Regions from separate parts of the Mesorhizobium sp. WSM4809 genome, predicted to be linked through region 1. Evidence: predicted binding sites of a transcription regulator. Region 1 holds the regulator's gene; each other region holds the start of a gene.
What was found. The regulator LexA, encoded in region 1, represses DNA repair genes until DNA is damaged. The targets are predictions, from matches to a motif close to TGTTCNNNNTGTGTTCNG.
Positions count from the first base shown of each region.

Region 2: the regulator LexA is predicted to act here: its motif matches at 5,386-5,403, upstream of AC0L24_RS19015 (helicase-related protein).
Region 3: the regulator LexA is predicted to act here: its motif matches at 7,915-7,932, upstream of recA (recombinase RecA).

Region 1 is NZ_JBVVQW010000003.1:257,076-267,209, reverse strand. It holds gene gltA (citrate synthase) at 1-1,061, opposite strand, end outside; gene gltX (glutamate--tRNA ligase) at 1,247-2,671, opposite strand; gene AC0L24_RS09365 (ComEC/Rec2 family competence protein) at 2,774-5,236, shown strand; gene lexA (transcriptional repressor LexA) at 5,230-5,970, opposite strand; gene kynU (kynureninase) at 6,380-7,627, opposite strand; gene kynA (tryptophan 2,3-dioxygenase) at 7,699-8,535, opposite strand; gene AC0L24_RS09345 (AMP-binding protein) at 8,532-10,134, opposite strand, start outside.
Region 2 is NZ_JBVVQW010000007.1:21,557-31,690, forward strand. It holds gene phaR (polyhydroxyalkanoate synthesis repressor PhaR) at 1-546, opposite strand, end outside; gene AC0L24_RS18995 (acetyl-CoA C-acetyltransferase) at 849-2,027, shown strand; gene phbB (acetoacetyl-CoA reductase) at 2,153-2,878, shown strand; gene AC0L24_RS19005 (FAD-dependent oxidoreductase) at 2,986-4,224, opposite strand; gene AC0L24_RS19010 (TetR/AcrR family transcriptional regulator) at 4,306-4,890, shown strand; gene AC0L24_RS19015 (helicase-related protein) at 5,592-9,029, shown strand; gene AC0L24_RS19020 (RNA-binding S4 domain-containing protein) at 9,046-9,432, shown strand; gene fdxA (ferredoxin FdxA) at 9,667-10,005, shown strand.
Region 3 is NZ_JBVVQW010000014.1:110,944-121,077, forward strand. It holds gene sufB (Fe-S cluster assembly protein SufB) at 1-5, shown strand, start outside; gene AC0L24_RS26340 (hypothetical protein) at 10-300, shown strand; gene sufC (Fe-S cluster assembly ATPase SufC) at 293-1,048, shown strand; gene sufD (Fe-S cluster assembly protein SufD) at 1,068-2,336, shown strand; gene AC0L24_RS26355 (cysteine desulfurase) at 2,341-3,585, shown strand; gene AC0L24_RS26360 (SUF system Fe-S cluster assembly protein) at 3,607-3,999, shown strand; gene sufA (Fe-S cluster assembly scaffold SufA) at 4,103-4,480, shown strand; gene AC0L24_RS26370 (GFA family protein) at 4,664-5,161, opposite strand; gene AC0L24_RS26375 (TfoX/Sxy family protein) at 5,252-5,575, shown strand; gene AC0L24_RS26380 (pseudouridine-5'-phosphate glycosidase) at 5,775-6,692, opposite strand; gene AC0L24_RS26385 (carbohydrate kinase family protein) at 6,768-7,712, opposite strand; gene recA (recombinase RecA) at 7,990-9,090, shown strand; gene alaS (alanine--tRNA ligase) at 9,387-10,134, shown strand, end outside.

The DNA of each region.
Region 1 (10,134 bases):
GCGATGTCGAGCAGCGGATCGTCCTTGATGCCGAGCTCGCCCAGAACCTCATGCGCCGTCTTCTGCATGATCTTGGCGCGCGGATCGTAGTTCTTGTAGACGCGGTGGCCAAAGCCCATCAAGCGGAACGGGTCGTTCTTGTCCTTGGCGCGAGCGATGAACTCGGGGATGTGATCGACATGGCCGATCTCGCCAAGCATGTTGAGCGCCGCTTCATTGGCGCCGCCATGCGCTGGGCCCCACAGGCAAGCGATGCCGGCGGCGATGCACGCGAACGGGTTGGCGCCCGACGAGCCGGCGAGACGAACGGTCGAGGTCGAGGCGTTCTGCTCGTGATCGGCGTGCAGAATGAAGATGCGTTCCATGGCGCGCGCCAGCACCGGGTTGATCTTGTATTCCTCGCACGGCACGGCAAAGCACATGTGCAGGAAGTTGGCGGCGAAGTTCAGTTCGTTCTTCGGGTAAATGAAGGGCTGGCCGATGTGGTATTTGTAGGCCATCGCCGCGATCGTTGGCATCTTGGCGATCAGCCGCATGGAGGCAACCATGCGCTGGTAGGGGTCGGAGATGTCGGTGGAGTCGTGGTAGAAGGCCGACAGCGCGCCGACCACGCCGCACATCACCGCCATCGGGTGCGCGTCGCGGCGGAAGCCGGTGAAAAAGCGCGACATCTGCTCATGCACCATGGTGTGGCGCGTCACGCGGTAGTCGAAGTCGTCCTTCTGCGCCTTGGTCGGCAATTCACCGTAGAGCAGGAGATAGCAGACCTCGAGGAAGTCGCCATGTTCGGCCAACTGGTCGATCGGATAGCCGCGGTGGAGGAGGATGCCGGCGTCGCCGTCGATGAAGGTGATTTCGGACTCGCAGCTTGCCGTCGAGGTGAAGCCGGGATCGTAAGTGAAGGCGCCGGTGGTTGAGTAGAGCGAGGCGATGTCGATGACATCAGGCCCGACCGAACCACTTCGCACCTTGAATTCATGGGTCTTGCCGGCGAATGCAATCGTTGCCGTGGCCTCCTGGGTCTTGCCGCCCAAATCCATTTTTTTCGCAGCTTCGGTCATTGCAAACTCCTTCTTGTTTCCTCATGCCGGCAAAGGCAAAATTCTGCAGAGCGACACGTCGAAAATCACCGCAATGCGCGTATTCGCCACCGCATTTCAGGAGGTGCGTGCCAGATTGGGCCAAGGCCTAATGTTGCACTGCGAAACCCGCCTTTCAATGCCAATCTTCTTGGGCCAGTTTGCTCCTAATCGATTTGATCTGAGATGCGCGCCAGGCTTTCCTCGCGGCCGAGCACGGCGAGCACATCGAACACGCCCGGCGAGGTGCTTTTGCCGGTCAACGCAGCGCGCAAAGGCTGGGCCACCGCGCCGAGCTTGTGACTGCCGGCCGCTGCCACCTCGCGTATCGCCGCCTCCGCCGAGGCGGCTGTCCAGTCACTCGCAAGCCCGTTCAAAGCTTCGTGAGCACTGCGCAGGATCTTGCGGGCATCGTCGGTAAGCAGAAGGGCCGCCTTGTCGTCGATCGGCAGGGGGCGCGTGGCGAACAGGAAGGCCGCGCCATCGACGAGCTCGACCAGCGTCTTGGCGCGGTCCTTCAAGCCCGGAAGCGCTGCCAGCAACTGCGCCTTGGTGCTGTCGTTCAGGCGCGCGGCGATCGCCGGGCCACCTTCGAGATAGGGCAGGGTAGCGATGAAGATGTCGAACAGTTGGGCATCGCTCATGCGGCGCATATGCGCGCCGTTGATCGCCTCCAGCTTGGCGAAGTCGAAGCGCGCCGCGCCCTTGTTGACATCGCCGATGTCGAACCACGAGATCATATCCTTGATCGACATGATCTCGTCGTCGCCATGGCTCCAGCCAAGGCGCGCCAGGTAATTGAGCAGCGCCTCCGGCAGGTAGCCCATGGCGCGATAGGCCTCGACGCCAAGCGCGCCGTGCCGCTTCGACAGCTTGGCGCCATCGGCGCCGTGGATCAGCGGGATATGCGACATGGACGGCACGTTCCAGCCCATGGCGTTGTAGATCACGGTCTGGCGAGCGGCGTTGGTCAGATGATCGTCGCCGCGAATGATATGGGTGACTCCCATATCATGATCATCGACGACGACGGCATGCATGTAAGTGGGATTGCCGTCAGAACGCAGGATGATGAAGTCATCGAGATCCTTGTTGGGAAAGCGCACCTCGCCCTGGACACGGTCATGGACGATGGTCTCGCCTTCGGTCGGCGCCTTGATACGAATGGCGCCCTTGACGCCTGCGGGCGCCTCAGAGGGGTCGCGGTCGCGCCAGCGGCCGTCATAGCGGGGCGGCAGCCCCTTGGCTCTGGCAGCCTCGCGCATGGCCTCCAGTTCGGCCGGCGTGGCATAGCAATAATACGCCTTGCCCTTGCGCACGAGCTCCTCAGCCACCTCGCGGTGGCGCGGCGCACGCTCGAACTGCGACACCGGCTCGCCGTCCCAGCTCAGGCCAAGCCAGGAAAGCCCGTCGAGGATGGCAGCCGTCGCGGCTTCATTGGAGCGTTCGCGGTCGGTGTCCTCGATGCGCAGCAGCATCGTGCCGCCAGTGTGCTTCGCATACAGCCAGTTGAACAGCGCCGTGCGCGCGCCGCCTATGTGCAGATAGCCGGTGGGCGAAGGGGCAAAACGGGTGACGACCTTGTCGGACATGGAACTCTCGGAAACCATCTGAAGCGGGGTGCGGTTGCGCGGGCTTTCGCGCGCCCGGCGTTCATGTAGCATAGGGTGTCGAGGGCGCAAGGGGCAGACCCGATGGCTGGACGAGGCTGGGGCTCGGATCAGGGCGAGGACGCTGCCATCGGCGTCAGCGAACGGTCCCTGTTTGCGCCTCGGCCAGCCCCATTACCGCCGCCATCGCCCCTTGTGCCGGATCCCGGCAAGGCGCCCTTGCAAGCGGATGTCGCCGCCTCTGTTCCTGTTGCCGAAACCGGCAGGATCGTTCGCGTGCGCCGGCAAATCAGCCTGACATCACTGCCTCGCCTGCGCCACAGCGTGAACACGGCGGCGAGCCTGGAACTCGACCGGGGCGTGGCCTTCCTGCTGGTGCCGGTCTGCCTGGCGATCGGAGCGATCGGCTATTTTTCGCTGACGGCTGAACCCGACTTTGCGAGACCTGTCGCGGTTGTCATCTTGACGGGGATCTGTGCGCTGGTCTCGCGCTCATGGCCAAAGACCCATCTGTGTTTCATGGCGGCGCTTTTGTGCGCCCTAGGACTGCTTGCTGCCAAGGTCGAGACGTGGCGTGCGGGCACACAAATGTTGGGCTCGGAAATCTCGACGCAGGTGACCGGCCGCGTCGTCTCGCTCGACCGGATGGAAACTGGCCGTATCCGGCTGACCATCGACGTGACATCGACCGCAAGACCGAAACTGCGCTATGCGCCGGAACGGGTGCGGCTTTCGGCACGCAAGATCCCGGCTGACGTGACCGCAGGCTCCCTCATCACTGGATATGCCAAGCTTTTGCCGCCGACCGGGCCGGTGCGGCCGGACAGCTATGATTTCTCCTTCGACAGCTATTTTGCCGGCATCGGCGGCAGCGGGTTCTTTCTCGGCAACCCCAAGCTTGTCGTCAGCGATGGTGGCGACATGTCGCTGCCGGCCCGAATTTCCTCTAGCGTGGAAAATGCCCGCGAGGCCATCGCCGACCATATCAGGGCGAGCGTCGGCGGCGCCGAAGGCGAGATCGCCGCGGCGCTGATCGTCGGCGTGCGCGCCGGCATTCCCGATGACATCAATGAGGCGATGCGACGTACCGGCATCTACCACATCATCTCGATTTCGGGACTGCACATGGCGCTGGTCGCAGGCACCATCATGGGCTTGCTGCGCGGCGCCTTCGCGTTGTTTCCCGACTTTTCCGCGCGTCGCCCGGTCAAGAAGTATGCCGCCGTCGCCGCACTGTTCTCGATCGCGGCCTATCTCATCATCTCTGGAGTCGTCGTTGCCGCCGAGCGCAGCTTCATCATGCTGGCGGTGATGCTGATTGCCGTGCTGTTCGATCGAGCAGCACTCACCATGCGCAATCTGGCGATCTCGGCGATCGCCGTCATCGTGGTGTCGCCGCATGAGGTGGTCGGCCCGAGTTTTCAGATGTCGTTCGCCGCGACCGCGGCTCTGGTCGGCGCCTATGCCGGCTGGGCCGTTCACCGCGCGGGAAAAGCAAGACCGCCGCCCCCAAAGCGATCCATGCCCGGTTTCCTGACGCGAAAGTTCGTGCTCGCGGCAACCGGCCTTGCCATGACCTCCATCATCGCCGGCAGCGCCACGACGCTGTTTGCCATCTGGCATTTTCAGCGTGTGTCGCCGCTCAGCCTGTTCGCCAATCTGGCGGTTATGCCGATCGTCACCGTCGTCATGTTCCTGGCTGTCGCAAGCGCGCTGCTGATGCCTTTCGGATTGGATTGGCCGGCCCTCTACCTGATGGGCAAGGGTCTGACGGTGATGATCGCCATATCGGGTTGGATCTCCGAACGTTCGCCTGTCGATGCGGTTGGGCTGATTTCGCAGCAATCTGTCCTGCTGGTGACAATTGCCCTGGTCATCGCGACAATGGCGACAACTTGGCTGCGGCTCGCTGCTCTGCCATTCGCGCTGGCAGGCTTGCTGACCGTCTCGGATACGCGCACGCCGGATGTGCTGATCTCGGAGGACGCCCGACTGGTTGCCTTGCCGATCGGCGGTGGCGAACTCGCCGTCAGCCGCGCTCGGCCGAACGAATTCACCGTCGACAACTGGAAACGCGCACTAATATCCGAAACCATCGTCGTGCCGGAGGTGTTCGACAAGGGCGACGGGCAATTCGACGTCGCGGATGCCGTTGAGCTACCGCCGGGATCGCCGTTCTATTGCACCTCAGGCGTCTGCGTGGCCAGGCACACGTCCGGTGCGATCATTGCCTATGTCGAGGACCGCAAGGACACCTGGAAAGCCTGCGGTTTCGCCGAGCTGATCGTCATCAATGACGCCACCGCGTATGACGCCTGTCACAACCCGCTGGTTCTCGTCATCACCAAGCGGCAACTGGCTCGCAAAGGCAGTGCCGCGATCTTCTTCGATCGCCAATCGGCGACCACGCCGGCGACGATCAGCTTCGCCGTGGACAGCCCATACCGGCCCTGGCATGCGCAACGCAAATTCTCGCGCGAGGCGAGGGGGCTGCCACCCTTCAAGAGACCCGAGAAGCCAGTGGCTGAAACGCAGCCGCCTCAGTAGCGGCGGATCAGGCCAACGAGCTTGCCTTGCACCTTGACCCTGTCCGGCCCGAAAATACGGGTTTCATAGGCTGGATTGGCGGCTTCGAGAGCAATCGAAGCGCCCTTGCGGCGGAACCGCTTCAGCGTCGCTTCCTCTTCATCGACCAGCGCCACGATGATCTCGCCGGGGTTCGCCGTGTCGGCATTGCGGATGATGACGGTGTCGCCGTCGAAGATACCGGCCTCGATCATCGAGTCGCCCTTGACCTCCAGCGCATAGTGGGCACCGCCCATGATCATGTCCGGCGGCACCGAGATCGAATGCGTCTGATGCTGGATGGCATCGATCGGCACACCGGCGGCGATACGGCCCATGACCGGGATCGACACGGCGGAGACCGCATCGTCATCATTGCCGGGCGAGGGCATCCGCGAAGGCGCCGGCTTGATCTGCCGGCCAAGGGCACCACCCTGACCGAGACTGCCCTGGATGACGCTTGGCGAAAACTTCTTTGCCGCGTTGAGGCCGGGCGCGATCGAGTCCGGCAATCGCAGCACTTCCAGCGCGCGTGCCCGGTTGGGCAACCGGCGAATAAAGCCGCGCTCCTCAAGTGCGGTGATCAGCCGATGAATCCCGGATTTGGAGGCAAGGTCGAGCGCCTCCTTCATCTCGTCGAAGGATGGCGGAATGCCGCTCTCCTTCAGGCGTTCATGGATGAACATCAGCAGTTCATGTTGCTTGCGTGTCAGCATGGCGGCCCCCAGATTACCTGAAACCAGAATCGAAAAACAAACCCAGAACAAACACTATCTGTTCCAGTTGTGTTCTGCAACCGTTTAAAGTTTAATGAATTTGTTAAGGCTGCTGAAATTATTTGGGCTTGCCAGCGGGTCGCGATCGACAGGCGCCAACCACGGCAATGCGCCTGCTCACATTCAAATCATTATGGTTAATGACCTGTGGCTCATCCTCGACCCAAGGCTTGGCATCATCTGCCGATCGACCTCCACAAGGGACGCTATCAATCTTCGGGACGTTGGTTTGCCGTGAACGAAACGGAGCCAAAACGCCAACGTCTGTTGGCATTTGTGGCTGGAATTCAGCCCTCCGTCATCCGCCGGGCAGTGAGGGCGGCGACGGCAAATCGCGGAGATCGTTGCGTCAGGTAACGGCTTCCTTGACGGCGAAACGCTGGTCCTTCCATGCGCCCGTGCGCAGAATATCCTCCAGCACCTCAACCGCCAGCCACACATCCTTGTAGCCGACATAGAGCGGCGTGAAGCCGAAACGGATGGTCGATGGCGCGCGAAAATCACCGATGACGCCGCGCTCGATCAGCGCCCGCATGATTTGATAGCCGTGATCGTGAAGGAACGACACCTGGCTGCCGCGCCTGGTCGCGTCGCGGGTGGTCTCCAGCGTGAGGCCATAGGCGCCGCACTTTGCTTCGACGAGCTGGATGAACAGTTCCGTCAGCGCGACGCTCTTTTTTCGCAATGCCGCCATGTCGACGTCGTTCCAGATGACAAGCGCGCCTTTGAGCGCCCGCATCGACAGGACCGGCTGGGTGCCGCACAGAAAGCGGCGGATACCGGTGCCGGCAACATACCCCCGTTCGAAGGCAAAGGGCCGCGCATGGCCCCACCAGCCGCTGAGCGGCTGGCTGATATCGCCGTGATGGCGCTGCGCGGCATAGATGAAGGCCGGTGCGCCCGGACCGCCGTTGAGGTACTTGTAAGTGCAGCCGATGGCGAAATCGGCATTTGCCTGATCGAGCTCGACGGGCAGGGCGCCGGCGGTGTGGCATAGATCCCAGACGATCAGCGCTCCGGCCGCATGAGCCTTGCGCGTCAGCGCCGCCATGTCGCGCAGTTCACCCGATTTGTAGTTGACGTGGTTGACCAGCACCACCGCGACGTTTTCGTCGATCAGCTCTTCGATGGTGGGCGCGTCGACGCCCGCGAGGCGCAGCAGGACGCCGTCCCGTGTCGAGGCCACCCCTTCGGCGATGTACAGGTCGGTGGGGAAACTGTCACCCTCGGCGACGATGACCGACCGGCCCGGCCGCATCTCCAGCGCCGCATGCAGCACCTTGTAGATGTTGGTCGACGTCGTGTCGCAGACGACGGTCTGGCCGGCCGCGGCTCCAATCAGGCGTCCGAGTTGATCGCCGAGTTCGATCGGCATCTCGAACCATCCGGCCGTATTCCAGGCTCGGATGAGGTCCTGGGCCCATTCCTGGGTTGCCGCCTGCTGCAGCTCGCCGAAAACGGCATGAGACGCTGCCCCCAGTGAATTGCCGTCGAGATAGATCACCCCCTCCGGCAGAATGAAACGGTCGCGCATGGCCCGCAGCGGATCTGTGGCATCCATCGCTTCGACTGCGGCGAGATCAGGAAATCCACTCATGGTCAGTCAGTCCCCGGTTGTTCGCGAAGGGTGTTCCGCCGCCGCGCGTCGCTGTTTTCATTTCGACGATGTCAGAGCCGGGTGCGGACCGTCCACAGTTCCGGGAACAGCACCACCTCGAGCATCTTCTTCAGATACGAAGCACCCGACGTGCCGCCGGTGCCGCGTTTCAGACCGATGATGCGCTCAACCGTGGTGACGTGGTTGAAGCGCCAGCGGCGGAAATAATCCTCGAAGTCGACCAGCTTCTCTGCCAGTTCGTAGAACATCCAGTAGCGCTGCGGATCGCGGTAAATGGTTTGCCAGGCGACCAGCACCTCTTCATTCTCGGTTCGCGTCTCACGCCAGTCCGTGCGCTTGGCATCGGCACCGATGTCGAATCCGTTGCGCGCAAGCAGCAGCAGCGCTTCGTCGTAGAGCGATGGTTCGGTCAGGATCGCTTCCAGCTTTCCGCTCAGGTCGGGCCGGTGCTTGTGCGGCCCGAGCATGGCCAGGTTGCGGTTGCCGGCCATGAACTCGATGGCGCGATACTGCCAGGACTGGAAACCCGAGGACTGGCCGAGCGCGTCGCGGAACTCGGTGTATTCGCTCGGCGTCATCGTCCGCAGCACATCCCAGGCATTGTTCAGCTGCTCGAAGATCCGCGCAACGCGCGACAGCATCTTGAAGCTCGGCTCGAGCCGGTCGGCGCGGATGGAACGGATCGCGGCTCCAATCTCGTGTAGAGCGAGCTTCATCCAGAGTTCGGAAGTCTGATGCTGGATGATGAACAGCATCTCGTCATGCGCCGATGACAGCGGCGTCTGGGCCTCCAGCACTTTCTCCAGGTGCAGGTAGTCGCTGTAGGACATGCGCTCCTTGAACGACATCTGGGCGCCTTCGGACGCCGGATCGTATGGCTCGCTCAATCGATTTTCTCCGTGCGCAGCCGGAAGCGCTGGATCTTGCCGGTCTGGGTCTTGGGCAGGGCGGCGATGAATTTTACCGATCGCGGATATTTATAGGGCGCGATCATTGCCTTGACATGGTCCTGCAGGCGCTTGGTGGTGAGGGCGTCGGGCGCGACGCCCTGCGCTAGCACGACATGCGCCTCGACGATCTGGCCGCGTTCGGCGTCCTCGGCGCCAATGACAGCGCATTCGGCGACGTCCGGGTGCGCCAGCAGCGCCGCCTCGACCTCGGGTCCGGCAATGTTGTAGCCGGCGCTGACGATCATGTCGTCGGAGCGGGCGGCGAAATGGAAGAAGCCGTCCTCGTCCTGCGTGAAGGTATCGCCGGTGAGGTTCCAGCCGTCGCGCACGTATTCCTTCTGCCTGTCATCGGCCATGTAGCGGCAGCCGGTCGGTCCGCGCACTGCAAGCCTGCCGGTCGCGCCGCGTGGCACCTCGCGCATCTCGTCATCGACGACGCGCGCCTCGTAGCCGCCCACCGGCTTTCCGGTCGACGCGGGCTTCATGTCGTCAAAACGGTTGGAGATGAAGATGTGCAGCATCTCGGTGGCTCCGATGCCGTCGAGGATCGGCTTGCCGGTCTTTTGCGTCCACTCTTCGAAAACCGGAGCGGGCAAGGTTTCGCCGGCCGAAACGGCGACGCGCAGCGACGACAGGTCGGCACCTTCATCCATGGCCTTCAGCATGGCGCGGTAGGCAGTCGGCGCGGTGAAAGAGATCGTCGCTTTGTAGGTCTCGATGATGTGGATCATGTTGGGTGGCGTCGCCTGCTCCAGCAGCGTCGCCGCCGCACCGAAGCGCAGCGGAAAGATGGCGAGCCCGCCAAGGCCGAAGGTGAAGGCCAGCGGCGGCGAGCCGACGAAGATGTCGTCCGGCGTCACCTCCAGGATTTCGCGGGCGTAGGCGTCGGCGATGATCAGCAGGTCGCGGTGGAAATGCATCGTCGCCTTCGGAACGCCTGTTGTGCCCGAGGTGAAGCCGAGCAGGGCAACATCGTCGCGGCCGGTGTCGACTGCGGTGAACGTCACCGGCTTGTCGAGAGCGGCACGATCGAGTTCAGCATCATGGTTGGCGGTGCCGTCGAAACCGATGACCTGCTTGAGGAATGCGCTGTCCTTGGCGCAGGCGGTCATCTCGTCCATCAGCCTGGTGTCGCAGAGCGCGACGGTGATTTCCGCTTTGTCGACGATCTTGGCGAGTTCGCCGGCGCGCAGCATCGGCATGGTGTTGACGACCACGGCGCCAACCTTGGTGGCGGCCAGCCAGCAGGCGACCATTGCGGGGTTGTTGGCCGAACGGATCAGCACCCGGTTGCCCGGCTCGACCCCATAATTCTCGACCAGCGCGTGGGCCAGCCTGTTCGTCCAGTCGGACAGTTCCTTGTAGGTGCGGCGGCGGCCATTGCCGATCAGCGCGGTGTGGTCGCCCAGGCCTTTCTCGACCAGCCTGTCGGTCAGTTCGACACCGGCGTTGAGGCGTTCGGGATAGTCGAAGCCGTCGAGCAGGATTTCAGGCCATTGCTCCGGCGGCGGCAGGTGATCGCGCGTGAACGTGTCG
Region 2 (10,134 bases), on a different contig from region 1:
GGGTTTTTCTGACGTTTCCTTCCTGGCCGGCTCGGGCGACGGCGCGGCGGCTGGCGCGGTGCCGGCGGGCGGGAACGGCGTGAACAGCCGCATCGCATTCTGGAACATTTCCATGTTGCGGCGTGTCTGTTCCTCCAGCGCCTTGATCGGCGTGGTGATCTTCATCATGTCGAGCGGCGACTTGCCGATCGCCCCCTTCATCTGCTCGCGAAAGCGTTCCTGCTCCTTGGAAAAGGCAAGCATCGACTGTTCGAGGAAGCTCGGCACGATCATCTGCATCTGGTCGCCGTAATAAGCGATGAGCTGGCGCAGGAACGGGATCGGCAGCATGTTCTGCCCGTCCTTGTTCTCCAGTTCGAAGATGATCTGTGTCAGCACCGGATGCGTGATGTCGTCGCCGGTCTTGGCGTCCTGGACGGTGAACTCCTCGCCCTTCTTGACCATCTCGGCGAGGTCCTCGAGCGTCACATAGGTGCTGGTGCCGGTGTTGTAGAGGCGGCGATTGGCGTATTTCTTGATGATGATCGGATCGTCTTTAGCGGCCATCTACATCCTCCCGGGGACACCGGCGCGCCTCTGAGCAAGCCGCCGATAACGATTGTGCCTTTTTTTTGAGGATATGCGCAAAAGCTTCACAATTCCAAGCAGTTTGTGCAGTGCGGGATCACTAAATGCTGCATAGCAGGCAAAATATGCTGCGCAGCAATGGACGAATGGTCGCCATGGCAAAGGCACGGCCTGCTTGCGGCGCATGGGCGCCATGCCCATTTCCGGTTTGACTTGGGGTTGGGAAAGGGCAAGAAAAGTCCCCAACGACAGAGCAACACCCTTGAAGTCTGGAGAAGAAAATGTCCGCTTCCATCGTCATTGCCAGTGCGGCGCGCACGCCGGTAGGCTCCTTCAACGGCGCCTTTGCCGCCACCCCTGCGCATGAGCTCGGTGCCGTCGTCATCAGGGAATTGCTGTCACGTGCCGGTGTCGAACCAGGCGAGGTCGACGAGGTCATCCTCGGCCAGGTGCTGACCGCCGCGCAAGGCCAGAACCCGGCCCGCCAGGCATCGATCAATGCCGGTCTGCCCAAGGAAACCACCGCTTGGGGCCTCAATCAGGTTTGCGGCTCGGGCCTGCGTGCCATTGCGCTCGGCATGCAGCAGATCGCCATCGGCGACGCCAAGGTGATCATCGCCGGCGGCCAGGAATCGATGTCGCTTTCGACGCATGCCCAGCACCTGCGCGCCGGCGTCAAGATGGGCGACTTCAAGCTGATCGACACCATGATCAAGGACGGGCTGTGGGACGCCTTCAACGGCTATCACATGGGCAACACCGCCGAAAACGTCGCGCGTCAGTTCCAGATCACCCGCGAAGACCAGGACCAGTTCGCGCTGGCTTCGCAGAACAAGGCCGAGGCCGCGCAGAAGGCCGGCAAGTTCAAGGACGAGATCGTCGCCGTCACACTCAAGGGCAAGAAGGGCGACACCATTGTCGACCAGGACGAATACATCCGCCACGGCGCCACGCTCGACGCCATGACCAAGCTGAAGCCGGCCTTCGACAAGGACGGCACGGTGACCGCCGCCAACGCCTCCGGCATCAATGACGGTGCCGCCGGCGCGCTGCTGATGAGCGAGGCGGAAGCGGTGAGGCGCGGCATCACCCCGCTGGCACGCATCGTGTCCTGGGCAACCGCCGGCGTCGATCCGCAGATCATGGGCACCGGCCCGATCCCAGCATCGCGCAAGGCCTTGGAAAAGGCCGGCTGGTCGGTCGGCGATCTCGACCTTGTCGAGGCCAACGAGGCCTTTGCGGCACAGGCCTGCGCCGTCAACAAGGACATGGGCTGGGATCCCTCGATCGTCAACGTCAATGGCGGCGCCATCGCCATCGGCCACCCGATCGGTGCTTCCGGCGCCCGTGTCTTCAACACACTGGTCTTCGAGATGCGCCGGCGCGGCGCCAAGAAAGGCCTCGCCACCTTGTGCATCGGCGGCGGCATGGGCGTCGCCATGTGCATCGAAGCACTCTGAAAAAGAAGTGAGTAGCAAACAGGGAGTAGTCAATAGGGAAGAATTGCGTCAGCGCGACGGGACAGATCCCTACTCGCTATTCGCTACTCCCTATTCGCTCTCCCGACCAAAGGGAGGGAACACGCATGACCAAGGTAGCAATCGTCACAGGAGGATCGCGCGGCATCGGCGCGGCGATCTCGATCGCATTGAAGACCGTCGGCTATTCGGTTGCCGCGAACTATGCCGGCAATGACGCCGCAGCGGCGAAATTCAAGGCCGAGACCGGCATTCCGGTCTACAAATGGTCGGTCGCCGACTATGATTCCTGCGCCGCCGGCATCCGCCAAGTCGAGGCCGATCTCGGCCCGGTCTCGGTGCTGGTCAACAACGCCGGCATCACCCGGGACGCCATGTTCCACAAGATCACGCGCGAGCAGTGGAAAGAGGTCATCGACACCAACCTGTCCGGCGTCTTCAACATGACGCATCCGCTGTGGAGCGGCATGCGCGACCGCAAGTTCGGCCGCGTCATCACCATCTCCTCGATCAACGGCCAGAAAGGCCAGGCCGGCCAGGTCAACTATTCCGCCGCCAAGGCTGGCGACATCGGTTTCAGCAAAGCCCTCGCTCAAGAGGGAGCTCGCGCGGGCATCACCGTCAACGTCATCTGCCCTGGCTACATCGCCACCGAGATGGTCAAGGCGATCGACGAGAGGGTGCTCAACGACCGCATCATCCCGCAAATCCCCGTCGGCCGCCTCGGCGAACCGGAAGAGATCGCGCGCTGCGTCGTCTTCCTCGCATCCGAAGATGCAGGCTTCATCACCGGCTCGACCATCACGGCCAATGGCGGCCAATACTTCGCCTGACCAGAACCACGTGGCTGAAATGTGCACGTGCCGGGGGTGTCGCCGGCACGTTCGTCTTTAGAACCGCTGCTCCGATACAGCGCCGGTAGTTGTCCGGCGCCTCGAGATCAGGCAACCAGCTTGAGCTCCCGTTTCATCGCTTGCTTGCGCCCGCCCGGCTGCGACGACGCCGGCAGCGTCGCCATTTCGGCCCGGCTGAGACCTGACAATTTCATCGAGATCCTGCGCTTGACGAACGGCATCATGTTGACGACGCCGAGCACGAAATTGCGCAAGACGCGCCGCAGCGGTGTGCGGACAAGCGCCATGCCTGTCAGCCTGCCCGCCAGTTCGATCACCTCTTGTGCCGCGGGACGCCGAAGCGTCTCGTAGAGGTCGAGTTCGCTTTCCGGGCGGACACCGTTGATCACGTCGCCGAGCAGTTCTCCCAGCACCACGGCATCGATCAGGCCGGTGTTCATGCCTTGGCCGCCGGCTGGGCTGTGCACATGGGCGGCGTCGCCCATGACAAACAGGTGCCCCTGGCGGTAGGACTTGGCAAGGCGGTGATGCACGCGGAACCGTGTACTCCAGGTCAGGTCGAGCACCTGCGCCGGGCTGGCCGACGGGCCGCGACTGTCGAGCAGCGCCTGTATGTCGGCAATGCCAGGCCGCTCAGGCGCCTCATCCATGGTCGCTACGATGCGATATGATCCGTCCGGCAGTGGCGCGACGACGACCAGTCCGGCCGGGGAGAACAGCAGCGACACCTCCGTTGGCCCGAGCGGCCAATCAAGGCGCACGTCGGCGAGTACAAAAGACCCTGCATAGGCCTCGCCATCGAAGCCTATGCCGGCGGCCTCGCGTACCACGCTGTGCATGCCGTCCGCACCGACGACGTAACGCGCCGAGATCGTCTTTTCGCGACCATTCTGGACGACCGTGACGTGTGCGCCATCGACCCCCTGCAATACCTCCTTCGCCTCGACGCCGCGATGGACGACACCGCCCAACCCAGCGATGCGCTCAGTGAGGACCTTCTCGGTTAGGTTCTGCGGAATCATCAGCACGTAGGGATACGCCGAGGGCAGGCTCGAGAAATCGAGGTTGATTAGGACCCGGTCGCGATCACGTATGGCGAAGTTGTCAAGCTTCAGGCCGAGTTCGACCAGCCGCCCCGTAACGCCAAGCGGCTCGAGTGTCTCCAGCGTCTGCGCGTGGATCACTCCGGCACGTGAGGTGTTGAGGCCTTCGGCGAGGCGGTCGACCACGACGTGATCGACGCCTGCCTGATGCAGGGCAATGGACAGCGCCAGGCCGGTCGGGCCGGCGCCTATGACCAGGACTTCGGTGGTATCAGGCAGCATTTTCTCTCTCCATTTGTCAACGATTGGTGACTTTTATCTTGGGTGCTTGAGTTTGTCAACGCTCGTTGATATTTGATTTTCATGAGCACGAATCATTCGAAAAAGCCGAGCAAGTCGGATCGCACCCGAGGGCAAATCCTGGATGCCGCCAGAGATCTGTTTGCCGAGCACGGCTATGACGGCGCGTCGATCCGCGATGTCGGGACCCGCGCCTCGATCGATCCGGCCATGGTGATCCGCTATTTCCACAGCAAGGACGAATTGTTCGCCCGGGCGGCACTCGTCGACCTGCAACTGCCGGCACTTCGGGTGATCGACCCGGCCACCGTCGGCGAAACTTTGATCAGGCGGTTTCTCGAAGTCTGGGAAGGCCCGGCCAGCGGACCCGGCATGGCAATTCTGCTGCGTTCCGCGGCGTCGAACGAATTCGCCGCCGAAAAAATGCGCGAGATATTCGCCAACCAGGTGAGGCCGGTGGTTGCGGCGGTCGGCGATCTCGCCGACGCCGGTCGAAGGGCCGGGCTCATTTCGAGCCAGTTGCTGGGTTTGGCGATGTGCCGATATGTGCTGCGGCTACCGCCCGTCGTCGCTCTGTCACACGACGAGATCATCCGGAACGTCGGCCCTGCGCTGCAACGCTATGCCACTGGAGAGGACACGGCCTGAACCAGCGGTCCGGCCGGACCCGTCAACATGCAGCGGCTGCACCTAGCCAAAGCATGCAACCAATCTGTGCCGAAGCAGCACGCGGAGGTTAACAGCCACCCGCCGCCCTGTGCGAAAGCTGCTTCGTAACCTGTGGATTCTCGGTGGATAAGCTGTTCACAACACAAGATATTGGGGTGAACAAATCAGGAAAATCACGCCATCGCTGATTCGTCGCTGATTCGTTCCGGCTATGAGCCGAACGTTAACGACGACAGCCGGAATCGCCTGCCCAACTGCTTAACGCAGGTTAAGAAAGATCAACAATTTCATCATGTTGGTCGAGGCGCCTAGCCACCGTGATTGTTTCCAGGCAAAGGTTAACGGCAACACCCCTCTTAGCATGAAACGGGCCAGTTCAGCGATTCAGCATGTGGTGCGACTCGCGGCCGCGAAATCCACATGTAGCCGTGAACAAAAGCTGAATCTGCAGGAGTCACTGATTCGTCGCCGATTCGTTCCAGACTCGTTCTATCCGTTAATCCGCAGCCGATTGGAAGCTTGACAAAACCACCTTCTCGCCGCCGGCGGAACATTCCGCTTTCGCTTCGCGCCCGAAATCCCTATGTGTCGCCTGTCATACGCGCCATTTGAGGCAGCGCTCCCGACAACCAGAGGCCAGAAGCCTTATTTCCAGATCCCGGAAGCCTTATTCTAGGTTGATGAACATCCAGCCCAAACACACAGAGCCGCTGATCCTGTCGGGCCGCGACGTGACCGCCGTGCTCGGGCCCACCAACACCGGCAAGACCCATCTCGCCATCGAGCGCATGGTAGCGCATGAGAGTGGGATCATCGGCCTGCCGCTCAGGCTTCTGGCGCGCGAGGTCTACGCCCGCGTCTGCGAAAAGGTTGGCGCCCACAAGGTCGCGCTGATCACGGGCGAGGAAAAGATCCAGCCGCCGGGCGCCAGATATTCGGTCTGCACCGTCGAGGCCATGCCGCGCGAGACCGACGCCGCCTTTGTCGCCATCGACGAGGTGCAGCTCGCCGGTGACCTCGAGCGCGGCCACATCTTCACCGATCGCATCCTGCACCTGCGCGGCCGCCAGGAGACGCTGCTACTGGGTGCCGCCACCATGCACGGTATCCTGCAGCGCCTGCTGAGGGGTGTCTCGGTGGTGACGCGGCCGAGGCTGTCGCATCTTGCCTATGCCGGCTCCAAGAAGCTGACCCGCCTGCCGCGGCGCACGGCAATCGTCGCCTTCTCCGCCGACGAGGTCTACGCCATCGCCGAGTTGATCCGCCGCCAGCAGGGCGGTGCCGCCGTCGTGCTCGGCGCGCTCTCGCCGCGCACCCGCAACGCCCAGGTGGCGCTATTCCAGTCCGGCGATGTCGACTACCTCATCGCCACCGACGCCATCGGCATGGGTCTCAATCTCGATCTCGACCACGTCGCCTTCGCCCAGAACCGCAAGTTCGATGGCTTCCAGTACCGCAACCTGACCGCGGCCGAGCTCGGCCAGATCGCCGGCCGCGCCGGCCGGCATCTGCGCGACGGCACGTTCGGTGTCACCGGCCAGGTCGACCCGCTCGACGAAGAGCTGATCAAGAAGATCGAAGGCCACGATTTCGATCCGGTGAAGGTGCTGCAGTGGCGCACCGCGCATTTCGACTTTGCCAGCCTCGACGCGCTGAAGCGCTCGATCGAGACCAACGCTCCGGTCGAGGGACTGACGCGGGCATTGCCTGCCGTCGACGCACAGGCGCTCGAGCATCTGTCGCGCGACGAAGACATCCGCGCGCTCACCACCAATGCCAAGCGCGTGGCGCTGCTGTGGGAAGCCTGCGCGCTGCCCGACTACCGCAGGATCGCGCCGGCGCAGCATGCCGACCTCATTGCCTCGATCTACACGGACCTCGCACGCCACGGCCATGTCAACGAGAATTACATGGCCGAGCAGGTGCGCCGCGCCGACACCACCGAGGGCGACATTGACACGCTGTCGCATCGCATAGCCCAGATCCGCACCTGGACATTCGTGTCGAACCGGCCCGGCTGGCTGGCCGATCAGGCACACTGGCAGGAAAAGACGCGCGAAATCGAAGACAGATTGTCGGATGCGCTGCATGAGCGGTTGACGAAACGCTTCGTAGACCGCAGGACTTCCGTCCTCATGCGGCGCCTTAGAGAAAATACCATGCCTGAAGCCGAAATTAGCCCTACCGGAACCGTCCTTGTCGAAGGCCACCATGTCGGCGAGTTGCAAGGGTTCCGCTTCACCGCCGACCAGACCGCCGGCGGCGAAGACGCCAAGGCGGTGCGCACCGCTGCCCAGAAGGCGCTGGCCGCCGAGTTCGAATCGCGCGCCGAACGCTTCGGCGCCTCGGCCAATGGCGACATCGCGCTCGGCTCGGACGGCACGCTGCGCTGGATCGGCGCGCCGATCGGCACGCTTGTATCAGGCGAAGACGCGCTGAAGCCGCGGCTGGTGCTGCTGGCCGACGAGCAGCTGACCGGCCCGGCGCGCGACAAGGTCGCCGCGCGTGCCGAGCGATTCGTCAATTTCCAGATCGAGTCGCTGCTGAAGCCGCTGGTCGACCTCAGGAACGCCGACCAGATTTCCGGCATCGGCCGCGGCATCGCCTTCCAGCTGGTCGAGAATTTCGGCCTCATCAACCGCCGCGACATCGCCGAGGAGATGAAGTCGCTCGACCAGGAAGGCCGCGCCGCACTTCGCCGGCTTGGTGTGCGCTTCGGCGCCTACCATGTCTTCGTGCCGGCGCTGATCAAGCCGGCGCCTGCCGGGCTGCTGACATTGCTATGGGCGCTGAAGAACGACGGCAAGGACAAGCCGGGCTTTGGCGACGTGGTCCATGCGCTCGCCTCGGGTCGCACCTCGGTGGTGATCGACCCTGCTTTCGACAAGACGTTCTATAAGCTTGCCGGCTACCGCAATCTCGGCCGTCGCGCCGTGCGCATCGACATACTGGAACGGCTGGCGGATCTGATCCGTCCGGCGACCAACTGGAAGCCCGGCCTCGGCCAGCGCCCGGACGGCGCCTATGACGGCCAGTCCTTCATGGTGACGCCGCCGATGATGTCGATCCTCGGCGCCACCGCCGACGACATGGAAGAAATTCTCAAGGGTCTCGGCTACCGTGCCGAGCCTAAGCCGGCCGTCGAGGTCAAGGCGCGGCTCGAAGCGCAGGACAACGCCGCCCGCGAAGCGGCGGTGGCGAAACTGGCGACGGAAGAAGCTGCACGAGCCGAGCAGGCCAAAGCGGCGGAAGCCGCGGCAACGGATGCCGCAGCAGAGGCAGCCGTCGAAGGGTCGGAGCCGGCATCGGACGCAGTGGCCGTTTCGGAAACCACGGTCGAAATTCCCGCCGAAATCACCTCCGACGCCGCGGCGGAACCTGCTGCGCCAGCCGTGGAAGAACAGGCGGACGCTCCAGTCGAAACCGTGCAAGACGAAGCGCCTGTAGCCGAGGCTGCGGCCGACGTCGCCGAACCGGCGCCGGTTGAACCGCAGGCAGAGACTGAGACTGCCGAGATCGAAGTTGCAGCGGCAGAAGAAGCCGCAACGCCCGAGCTGGCGGCAAATGCCGCGCCGGCAACGGACGCCGCGCCGGACGAACCTGTGGCGGTGACTGAAGCAGCCGTCGGCGAACCCGCTCCGGAAGCCGAAGGGCCAAAACCCATCCTGTTGTGGCGGCAGGGCCGCTTCGAACAGCGGCCGCGCAACCGCGATGACAACCGCAGGAACAATCGCCCGCGCAACGGACAAGCGCGCGGCCGAAGCGATGCGCCTGCGGATGCCGCCGGCGCACCGGCCGCCGCCGCTGCACCCGGCGAACGTCCGGCCCATGAAGGCCGTCGCGATGGAGCCGGCAAGCCGCGCTTCGACCGCTCGAAATTCAAGCCCAAGCCGCAGGCCGAAGGCGAACAGCGACGTGATGGCAGGCCGCAGGGCGAACGTCCCGACCGCCGCGAAGGCCGTCCCGACTGGAAGGGTGGCAGGCCGGATGGCAAAGGTGGCCCGCAAGGCGGCAAGCCGGCCTTCCAGCCGAAGCCGCGCGAGGAGCGCCCGGTGCGTTTCGATCCGGATTCGCCCTTCGCCAAGCTCGCCGCTCTCCGCGACCAGCTGAAGAAGTAGAACCCGGCTCGCTTCGATGGTTGCCGAAGGCCGCCAGCGCATCGACAAATGGCTGTTCTTCTCCCGCGCCGTGAAATCGCGCTCGCTGGCGGCGAAGTTGGTCGTCGCCGGCCGCGTCCGCATCAATCGCGACAAAGCAGCGCAGGCCTCCGACCAAGTCAAGCCAGGCGACGTCCTGACCATCACGCTCGAACGCCGCATCTTCATCTGGAAGGTGCTTGGTGCCGGTGCACGGCGCGGCCCGGCCGAGGAGGCCCGGACGCTCTACGAGGATATGTCGCCACCGCCCGCACCGAAGGGCGAAGCCCCTCCCGATGCAATTCCGGGGCTGCGCGAGGCCGGCAGCGGCCGCCCGACCAAGAAGGAACGTCGCCAGACCGACCGATTGCTCGGCGAAGATTGATGCCTGGCGTCCAAAAACACGCAGTGGTTCTGGGACAACGGCACGCCTGAGGCGAGAACTGAGCCCGGCAAACAGACGCTCTGCGGGACATGACTGACTTCCGCCGGGCCTGCAGTCTGGAATTCCATTCCGGAAACACCGGCACCGTCCGCAATGGCTACCCTTGCAAGCGGTCGACAAAGGCGTTACCTGACGGAAAAAGCCCAACAAAATGGGACGTCCCGGAGCCGACCGATGACCTATGTCGTGACCGACAATTGCATCAAATGCAAATACATGGACTGCATCGAAGTCTGTCCGGTCGACTGTTTCTACGAAGGCGAGAACATGCTCGTCATCCACCCCGACGAGTGCATCGACTGCGGCGTTTGCGAGCCGGAATGCCCGGCCGACGCAATCAAGCCGGACACCGAACCCGGCCTCGACAAATGGCTGCAGGTCAACACCGAATACGCCGAGAAATGGCCCAACATCACCGCCAAGAAGGAACCGCCGGCAGACGCCAAATCCTTCGACGGCGAGGCCGGCAAGTTTGAGAAATACTTCTCGGCCGAGCCCGGCGAAGGCGATTGACAACACGGCCGCAAAGGCCGGTATTACGCTGGGTAAGAGGCACGTCACATTAACCGGCTTGACAGCCGGCGCTGACCTGTGGCCTTCGCGTATGCAGCAAAACCTTGATTCTTCCGACTTTTTGTGTTA
Region 3 (10,134 bases), on a different contig from region 1:
GTTGATTAGATGGAACGGCGCTCCTGGAAGTTCTTCGCGCGAATCGAGAGCTTGATAGTCGTCGTTCTGGTGCTCTTGCTGACGCTGGCTATTGGAGGTGCCGTGGTGGCTCTAATTGGCGCAATGTTTGGCTTGAGTTCGGTGAAGAATATTGGTGGTTCGATTGCGGGCCTAGGCGCGGCTGGGTTTTTTGGCTGGATGTTCGTTGCGGGCAAACTAGCGCGCTTGTCTCCAAGGGGATCCCGTCAAGGGCAGAGCGTCGAGAACACCAAGAACACGAAAGTAGAAAAGAATGCTTGAAATCAGAAATTTGCACGCCCGCATCGTCGACGATGGCACCGAAATCATCCGCGGCCTGAACCTGACGGTGAAAGCCGGCGAGGTCGCCGCGATCATGGGGCCGAACGGCTCGGGAAAATCGACGCTGTCCTACATCCTCGCCGGCCGCGAGGACTATGAGGTGACCGAAGGCGACATCCTCTACAACGGCCAGTCGATCCTCGAAATGGATCCGGCCGAGCGCGCTACATCAGGCATCTTCCTCGCTTTCCAGTACCCGATGGAGATACCGGGCGTCGCGACCATGGAATTCCTGAAGGTGGCGATGAACGAGCAACGCAAGGCGCGTGGCGAGGAGCCGCTGAAGATCCCGGAATTTTTGAAGCGCGTGAAGGAAGCCGCCGCCTCGCTCAGCATGGACATGGCGATGCTCAAGCGGCCGCTCAATGTCGGCTTCTCCGGTGGCGAGAAGAAGCGGGCAGAGATCCTGCAGATGAAGCTGCTGGAGCCGAAACTGTGCGTGCTCGACGAGACCGATTCCGGCCTCGATATCGATGCGCTGAAGATCGTGTCCGACGGCGTCAACGCGCTGCGCGCGCCGGACCGGGCGTTCCTGGTCATCACCCACTACCAGCGCCTGCTTGAGCACATCGTGCCCGATAGCGTGCACGTTCTCTACAAGGGCCAGGTCATCAAGTCCGGCGACAAGTCGCTGGCGCTTGACCTGGAAGCCAATGGCTATGCCGGCGTGATCGGCGAAGCCGCGTGAGATGCCAGAGGTAATACCGATGAACATGCACACACAACCGCAGCGGACACCGGCCGAGACAGCGTTGATCGACGCGTTCGGCGACCGGCTGTCGCTGCTGCCCGGCGACGGCGCGGTGATGCTGAAGCGCGACGACGCCATCGAGACGATCAAGCACGGCCTGCCGACGCGGCGTGTCGAATCCTGGCATTACACCGACCTGCGCCGGTTGCTGAATACCGTGCCGGACTTCGACCCAGCCGCCATGGCCAAAGCCATTGCGCCGATCGTCGACGGTTCCACCGTGGTGTCGATCCTGAACGGCAAGTCCGACGCCAAAGTGCCGGTTCTTGAAGGCGTCTCTTTCCAGCGCCTTTCGGAAAAGCTGATCGACGGCAGCGCAGCAGCTGGGCTCGACCCCTATGGCAGCGACGACGCCATCGGCGCGCTGAACACGGCTTTCGTCGCCGACGGGTATTTTGTCGACATCGCCGATGGTGTGGAACTTGAAAAGCCGGTCGAGCTGCAGAACCTGCAGGCCGGCGGCCAGACCCATGTGCGCCTGGCCGTTCGTGTCGGCGCCGGCGCCAAGTCCGTCATCGTCGAACGTCAGACGGGTGACGGCGCTGCCTTGGGCAGCTCGGTCAGCCAGCTGGTGCTCGGCGAGGGCGCCGAGGTGACGTGGCTGATCGTCCAGGAGCAGCCGGAAACGGCGACGCATCTGGCGCAGTTCAAGGCCCATATCGGCAAGAATGCGAAACTGACGTTGTTCGTCATGAACGCCGGCGGCAGACTGGTGCGCCAGGAGATCATGGTCAGGACGACTGGCGAAGGCGCCGATTTCAAACTGCGCGGCATCAACCTCCTGGCCGGCGACACCCATACCGACGTGACCATGGTGCTCGACCACGCCGTGCCGCACACGACCTCGACGGAAGTTATCCGCAACGTGGTGACGGGCAAGGCGCGCGGCGTCTTCCAGGGTCGCATCAACGTCCATCAATATGCGCAGAAGACCAACGCCAAGATGGCCTGCAACACGCTGCTGCTGTCGGATGACGGCGAATTCTCGACCAAGCCGGAGCTTGAAATCTTCGCCGACGACGTGATTTGCGGCCATGGCGCGACGGTCACCGAAATCGACCACAACCATCTGTTCTACCTGATGGCGCGTGGCGTCGACGAGAAAAGCGCGCGGGGCTTGCTCGTGAAGGCGTTCGTCGCCGAGGTGATCGAGGAACTGGACGATGAAGCGATCGTCGAGGCGCTGGAAGCGCGGCTCGACGGCTGGTTCGCGGCGCACGGGTGATTTGATGAACGCACCGGGCAAGATCGGAGATTTCTACGACGTCGAAGCGATCCGCCGCGATTTCCCGATCCTGTCGCGGGAAGTCTATGGCAAGCCGCTGGTCTATCTCGACAATGGCGCCTCGGCACAAAAGCCGCAGGCGGTGCTCGACGCCATCCAGCACGCCTATAGCCAAGAATACGCCAACGTCCATCGCGGCCTGCATTTTCTGTCGAACGCCGCGACCGATGCCTACGAAAAGGCGCGAGAAACGGTGCGCCGTTTCCTCAACGCGCCGAGCACCGACAACATCATCTTCACGTCGAACACAACCTCGGCCATCAACACGGTCGCCTATGGCTATGGCATGCCCAACATCGGCGAGGGCGACGAGATCGTGCTGTCGATCATGGAGCACCACTCCAACATCGTTCCCTGGCATTTCATCCGCGAGCGGCAGGGCGCCAAGCTGGTCTGGGTGCCGGTCGACGATCTCGGCGTCTTCCACATCGAGGAATTTGAAAAGCGGCTGACCAGCAAGACAAAGCTCGTTGCCATTACCCACATGTCGAACGCGCTTGGCACTGTGACGCCGATCAAGGAGATCGTGCGCATCGCGCATTCGCGTGGAATTCCCGTGCTGGTCGACGGCAGCCAGAGCGCTGTCCACATGCCGATCGATGTGCAGGATCTCGACTGCGACTTTTTCGTCTTCACCGGGCACAAGGTTTATGGCCCGTCGGGCATCGGCGTGCTCTACGGCAAGAAGGACATTCTCGCTGGCATGCGGCCCTTCATGGGCGGCGGCGAGATGATCGAGGAGGTGACGGAAGACATCGTCACCTACAACGAGCCGCCGCACCGCTTCGAGGCCGGCACGCCGCCGATCGTCCAGGCGATCGGGCTGGGTGCTGCCCTCGACTACATGGAATCGGTCGGTCGCGAGCGCATTGCAGCCCATGAGGAAGACCTCAAGAACTACGCGCATGAGCGGCTGCGCTCCATCAATTCGCTGCGCATCTTCGGCGATGCGCCCGGCAAGGGCGCCATCATCTCGTTCGAACTGCAAGGCATTCATGCGCATGACGTGTCGATGGTGATAGACAGGCAGGGCGTTGCTGTCCGCGCCGGCACCCATTGCGCCCAGCCGCTGTTGAAACGGTTCGGCGTAACCTCCACATGCAGGGCATCGTTCGGCATGTATAATACCAGGGCCGAAGTCGACGCTTTGGCCGAGGCGCTTGAAAAAGCGCGCAAATTCTTCGGATGACGATTTTTTTGGGTGACGACCATGGATGATGCAAGCATCTCTGCCGAGACCACTGCGGAAACCGCGCCCAATGCGCTGGTTTCGGGATCGGCCATTCCAGCCGACGAACTGGCGCGGCTGACCGACGACATCGTTTCGGCGCTGAAGACGGTCTACGATCCGGAAATCCCGGCCGATATCTACGAGCTCGGCCTGATTTACAAGATCGACATCGAGGACGACCGCTCGGTCAAGATCGACATGACGCTGACCGCTCCGGGCTGCCCTGTCGCCGGCGAAATGCCCGGCTGGGTGGAGAATGCCGTCGGCGCCGTCGAAGGCGTGTCCGGCGTCGAGGTCAACATGACTTTCGACCCGCCATGGTCGGCCGATCGCATGTCGGAAGAGGCGCAGGTGGCGGTGGGTTGGTACTAGCCCGACAGAGGCTGGCACACTTGCACCAAGGATAAAACTTCACCATTTTAGGTGAGGAATCATTCGGCAGGCCTTGAACCTGCATGGAATGGAAGGAAAAAGAATGGGACGCTTTGCCGTCATCACGATGACCGAAAAGGCCGCCGACCGGGTGCGGGAGATTGTCGCCACCCGCGAGAATGCGCATGGCATCCGCCTCGGCATCAAGAAGGGCGGCTGCGCCGGCATGGAATACACGGTCGATTTGGTGACCGAGCCCAACACCAAGGACGACCATATCGAGCGCGATGGCGCCCATGTCTATGTCGCACCGGAAGCAGCACTTTTCCTGTTCGGCACCGAGATGGATTTCGAGCAGACGACGCTGCGCACCGGTTTCACCTTCCACAATCCGAACCAGAGCTCGGCCTGCGGTTGCGGCGAATCCGTCGAACTGAAGCCGGCCGACCTGAAGGCGCTGGCAGAGGCACGCGCTTCCTGAGTTTTTCCTTCGCCCCATTTACGGGGAGAAGGTGTCACGAAGTGACGGATGATAGGCAGCGCCGGCCTCTCCAAAGTTAGCGCCGCCCCTCATCTGCCGGCGTTCGTCGTTCGAGGCCAAGCAATTGGCTTTCCGTCCGCTGCGCGGATCATTCCTCACCTCTCCGAAACGGCGCGAAGAAATTCACTCCACCCACATGCCCGTCCGCTTGTGCCAGTTGGCGATCGATTCCTCGGGATAGATGTCGAAGACCTTGTCATGCTTGCCAACCACCGGCTCCACCCAGTTCGCCTTGTATTTCAGCATGAGGTGCACCTTGCTTGGCGGAATGGGTAAATCGCTGTCGATCGCCGAAGCGAAGGGATGCACCAACTCCGGCCATGTCGGGTCGTAGAGCCAAAGGGCTGAGCCGCATTTCTTGCAGAAATTGCGCTCGCCGGTTGAGATTTCGCAATGCGGATGCTCGTCGCCCTCGATCTCCGCCCGAAAGACGCCGAGGCTGCGCTTGCCCCTGATGTTCAGTGTTTCGTTGTCGGCACCGAGATTGATGGCAAACCCCCCGCCGCCCTGCTGCTTGCGGCAGATCGAGCAGTAGCACAGCATGAATGGCGCCGGCGTGTGGCTCTCCACCTCGAAACGGACGGCATTGCAGCGGCAGGAGCCTTTGAGCAGAACGGGCATAGCGGGAAACTCCGATCGACCTCACACAACCTGTCAGCATGATTTTGGTTGCGCGATGACAAGGCCAAACGCCGGTGACATGATCGCGGCATGGACAATGAACGCATCGCCGAACTGTTCGAGGGCCTCGGCCCTGTCAGCATCCGAAAACTGTTCGGCGGCAAGGGCATCTATTTCGACGGTGTCATCGTCGCCATCGTGCTGCGTGGCGAATTGCTGTTGAAGGCCGACGAGCAAAGCGTGCCCGAGTTCGAGGCCGCCGGCTGCACGCAATGGACCTATACCGGCTCGCGCCACGGCAAGCTGGTCGCCATGCCCTACTGGAGCGTTCCAGACAGCGCTTTCGATGATCCCGACGAGATGACGGTGTGGGCACGGCGGGCGTATGAGGCGGGGCGTCGGGCGGGGAAGTAGATTCCCGCAAGCGCGAGGCCACCCCCTCATCCGTCCGCTTCGCGGCCACCTTCTCCCCGAGGGGAGAAGAGGTCGACGTCGGCGCTGCAAGCTCCTCTCCCCCCTCGGGGACCCCTCGGGGAGAGGTCGGATTGCCCCGAATTGCTCTTTGCAATTCGGTCTCGGCAATCCGGGTGAGGGGGACCTTCGCTGCGTGACCCTAAAGCGCCTTGGCAATCCTCGCCGCCAGCCGCGCATTATTCTCGACCAGCGCGATGTTCGTCTTCAGGCTCCTGCCGCCAGTCAGTTCGAGAATCTTTCCCAGCAGGAACGGCGTCACCGCCTTGCCGGTCACGTTGAGCGCCTCGGCGGCCTTCTGCGCGGCCTCGATATAGCCCGCCATCTCCTCAGCCGGGATTTCATGGTTTTCCGGCACAGGATTGGCAATCAGCATGCCACCGGCGAGCCCCAGCGCTGCCCTCGTCTGGTAGAAATGCGCAATCTCTTCCGGCTCGTGCAAGGTCAGCGGCGCGCGGAACGGCGAATGCCTGGACCAGAAGGCCGGCATCGTCTCGCAGCCAAGGCCGACCACCGGCACGCCGCGCGTCTCCAGCACTTCCAGCGTCTTTTCGATGTCGAGAATGGCCTTGGCGCCGGCCGAGACGACGATGACCGGCGTGCGCGCCAGCTCGTCGAGATCGGCGGAAATGTCAAAACTCTTTTCGGCGCCCTTGTGCACGCCGCCGATGCCGCCGGTGGCGAACACTTTTATGCCGACCATATGCGCCGCGATCATCGTGGCGGCGACCGTGGTGCCACCGGTACGCCCTTGCGCCACGGCAAAACCGAGATCGGCGCGCGACAGCTTCATGGCGTCGCCCGTCATCGCCAGCGATTCGCGCTCGCCGTCCGAAAGCCCGATCTTGATGCGGCCGCCAACCACGGCGATCGTCGCCGGCACGGCGCCGCCATCGGTGATGATCTTTTCGACGTCGGCCGCCATGGCGCCATTGTCGGGGTAGGGCATGCCATGGGTGATGATGGTGCTTTCCAGCGCCACCACCGGCCGGCCGGCAGCCAGAGCCTGCGCCACCGGCGCGTGGATGTCGATGAGGGGGCGGGCGGTCTCAGGGGTCATCAGGGTCTCCAATCCGGAATGCGGCGCGTCCGTGGGGACACCAGGCAACATCGCGGCACTATGAATTCGCCGGTCTCATGCCACTTCCCTGGCATCCGGCACAAGAGCCAGCGCTTCCGCGAAGCTTGAGGCGGTGAACTCGGGAACGGCGTTGGCGCTTTCGATGGCAAGCGTCGCCGCGGCGATGCCTTCGCGCAGGGCCACCCGCAGCGGCAGTCCGCGCAGCAAGGCAGCGACCGTTGCGCCCGCCAGCGCATCACCGGCCCCGGTGACGTCAGTGACCTTTCGGGGATTGGGCGGCATGATCGAAAAGGCGCCTGTTTCATCGAACCCCAGCACGGGCGCCTCGCCCGCCGTCACGACGCCACTGACGAGGCCGCTGCATCGCAACCCGTCGACGACCTCGCGCTCCCTGGCATTCGCGGCGACGCCGGCCAGCACCATGGCCTCGCGCCGGTTCATGAAGACCAGCGAGAGCTTCTTCAGCACCGGTATCAGCCGCACCACCTTGGCCGGCGAGATGGCAATGGCGAAAACCGGCTTGCCCGCGGCGAGCGCGACCAGCTGTTCCAGCGCCGAAGAGGGCAGATTGGCGTCGCACAGGATCGCGTCGGCGGCGGCGATCACCTCCCGCACCTTGGAGCGCCTGATCTGCTTGGGAAACGCCAAATCATAGAGCGCCATGTCGGCAAAGCCGACGATCAGCTCGCCTTCGCTGTCGATCAGCGCGGTGTAGCTCGGCGTCGTGCGGTCGAGGAAGACCGCCGACAGGTCGGCAATGCCTGTCTCGGCGATGGCTCGCGAAACGGTATCGGCAGCGGCATCGCCGCCGCGAACCGACATCAGCGACGCGGAGACGCCGCGCCGCACGGCGCTGCGCAAAGCATTGAAGACGCCGCCGCCGACATCCTCGCGCATTGTGCCCGGATTGGAGGCGGCAGGCACGTAAGCGCCGGACACCTGGCCGCGTCGGTCGATATGGGCGCCGCCTATGGCCAGTATTTTCGCGGATTTCAGCATGCCGGCGATATGACCTTTGTTATTCCAGCCGCACAAGCGCTAGGTGCGACGGAGCTTCGCATGCGAGGCGGCGATTCGGCAGGTCGAAACAACCGAGCCGTCTGGCCCAACGTGCGGTGCATTCCTGATCGAATCCCTGGACAAAAAAAGAACAAATCCGGATATTGCTTGTTTTTCAGTTATTTGACCCCTCTTGCCAAATGAGAACAAAAAAGGTACAAATAGGCAGGGATTACGGATTGTCCGGCCTTCATTGACGACCAAGGGGTGATGTATCATGGCTCAGAATTCTTTGCGGCTGGTAGAGGACAAGGCAGTGGACAAATCAAAGGCTCTGGATGCGGCGCTGTCGCAGATCGAGCGGGCTTTCGGCAAGGGCTCGATCATGCGGCTCGGCGCCAACGATCAGGTCGTCGAGATTGAAACGGTGCCGACCGGCTCGCTTGGCCTCGACATCGCGCTTGGCGTCGGTGGCCTGCCGCGCGGCCGCATCATCGAGATCTACGGGCCGGAAAGCTCGGGCAAGACGACGCTTGCCCTGCACACCGTTGCCGAAGCCCAGAAGAAGGGCGGCATCTGCGCTTTCGTCGATGCCGAGCACGCGCTTGACCCGGTCTATGCCCGCAAGCTTGGCGTCGATCTCGAAAACCTTCTGATCTCGCAGCCTGACACTGGGGAGCAGGCGCTGGAAATCTGCGACACGCTGGTGCGCTCCGGCGCCATCGACGTGCTGGTGGTCGATTCGGTCGCGGCGCTGACGCCACGCGCCGAAATTGAAGGCGAGATGGGCGATTCGCTGCCCGGCCTGCAGGCCCGCCTTATGAGCCAGGCGCTGCGCAAGCTGACCGCGTCGATTTCGCGCTCCAACACCATGGTCATCTTCATCAACCAGATCCGCATGAAGATCGGCGTCATGTTCGGCTCGCCTGAAACCACCACCGGCGGCAATGCGCTGAAATTCTACGCTTCGGTGCGCCTCGACATCCGCCGCATCGGCTCGATCAAGGACCGCGACGAGGTTGTCGGCAACCAGACCCGCGTCAAGGTGGTCAAGAACAAGCTGGCGCCGCCCTTCAAGGTGGTCGAATTCGACATCATGTTTGGTGAGGGCGTCTCCAAAACCGGCGAACTGGTCGATCTCGGGGTCAAGGCTGGTATTGTCGAGAAGTCTGGCGCCTGGTTTTCCTATAACTCGCAGCGTCTCGGCCAGGGCCGCGAAAATGCCAAGCTGTTCCTGCGTGACAATCCCGACACGGCACGCGAGATCGAGTTGTCGATCAGGCAGAATGCCGGGCTGATCGCCGAAAAATTCCTCGAGAATGGCGGCCCTGAGCGCGGCGATGATGACGGTTTCGAGGAAGAATCCGGCGCGATGTAACAGCTTCGTGCGCGATGCCGGCCGGAGTTCGGCCATAATCGCGTTCTATTATCTCAGGCTTATGTAATCGAGTTCCGCGTTATTGCGTTTCGAAACCGCCGGCCCAGTGCCGGCGGTTTTGCGTTTCGGCGGCGGAACCAGGCCGGGTCGAAGGGCCGGCAAAGGCCGTGGATTGGACCAATTCCGTGTTTCTGGACAGGGTGAAGCGCGGCGGCTAAAAGGCCAAGTCCTAATCTTCTAGAACGCAGAGCCCATTTCCGCCGGTTTGCCGGCGGCTCTTCCGAAAAGGCAGCATCATGAGTGGCGTGAACGAAATCCGGTCGACATTTCTCGACTACTTCCGCAAGGAGGGTCACGAGATCGTCGCGTCGAGCCCACTGGTGCCGCGCAACGACCCGACGCTGATGTTCACCAACGCCGGCATGGTGCAGTTCAAGAACGTCTTCACCGGTCTGGAGAAGCGGCCCTATTCGCGCGCCTCGACCGCCCAGAAGAGCGTTCGCGCCGGCGGCAAGCACAACGATCTCGACAATGTCGGCTACACCGCGCGCCATCTGACCTTCTTCGAGATGCTCGGCAATTTCTCCTTCGGCGACTATTTCAAGGAGCGCGCCATCGAGCTTGCCTGGAACCTGATCACCAGGGAGTTCGGGCTGAACAAGGACAAGCTGCTGGTCACCGTCTATCACACAGATGACGAGGCGGCCGGCTTCTGGAAGAAGATCGCCGGTTTTTCCGACGACCGCATCATTCGCATCGCGACCTCGGACAATTTCTGGGCGATGGGCGACACCGGACCGTGCGGGCCGTGCTCTGAAATCTTCATCGACCGCGGCGAACACATCTGGGGCGGCCCTCCCGGCAGCCCGGAGGAAGATGGCGACCGTTTCCTGGAATTCTGGAACCTGGTGTTCATGCAATATGAACAGGTGACGAAGGAGGAGCGCATCGACCTGCCGCGTCCGTCGATCGACACCGGCATGGGCCTGGAGCGGATGGCCTCCATCCTGCAAGGGGTGGAAAGCGTCTTCGAGACCGATCTGT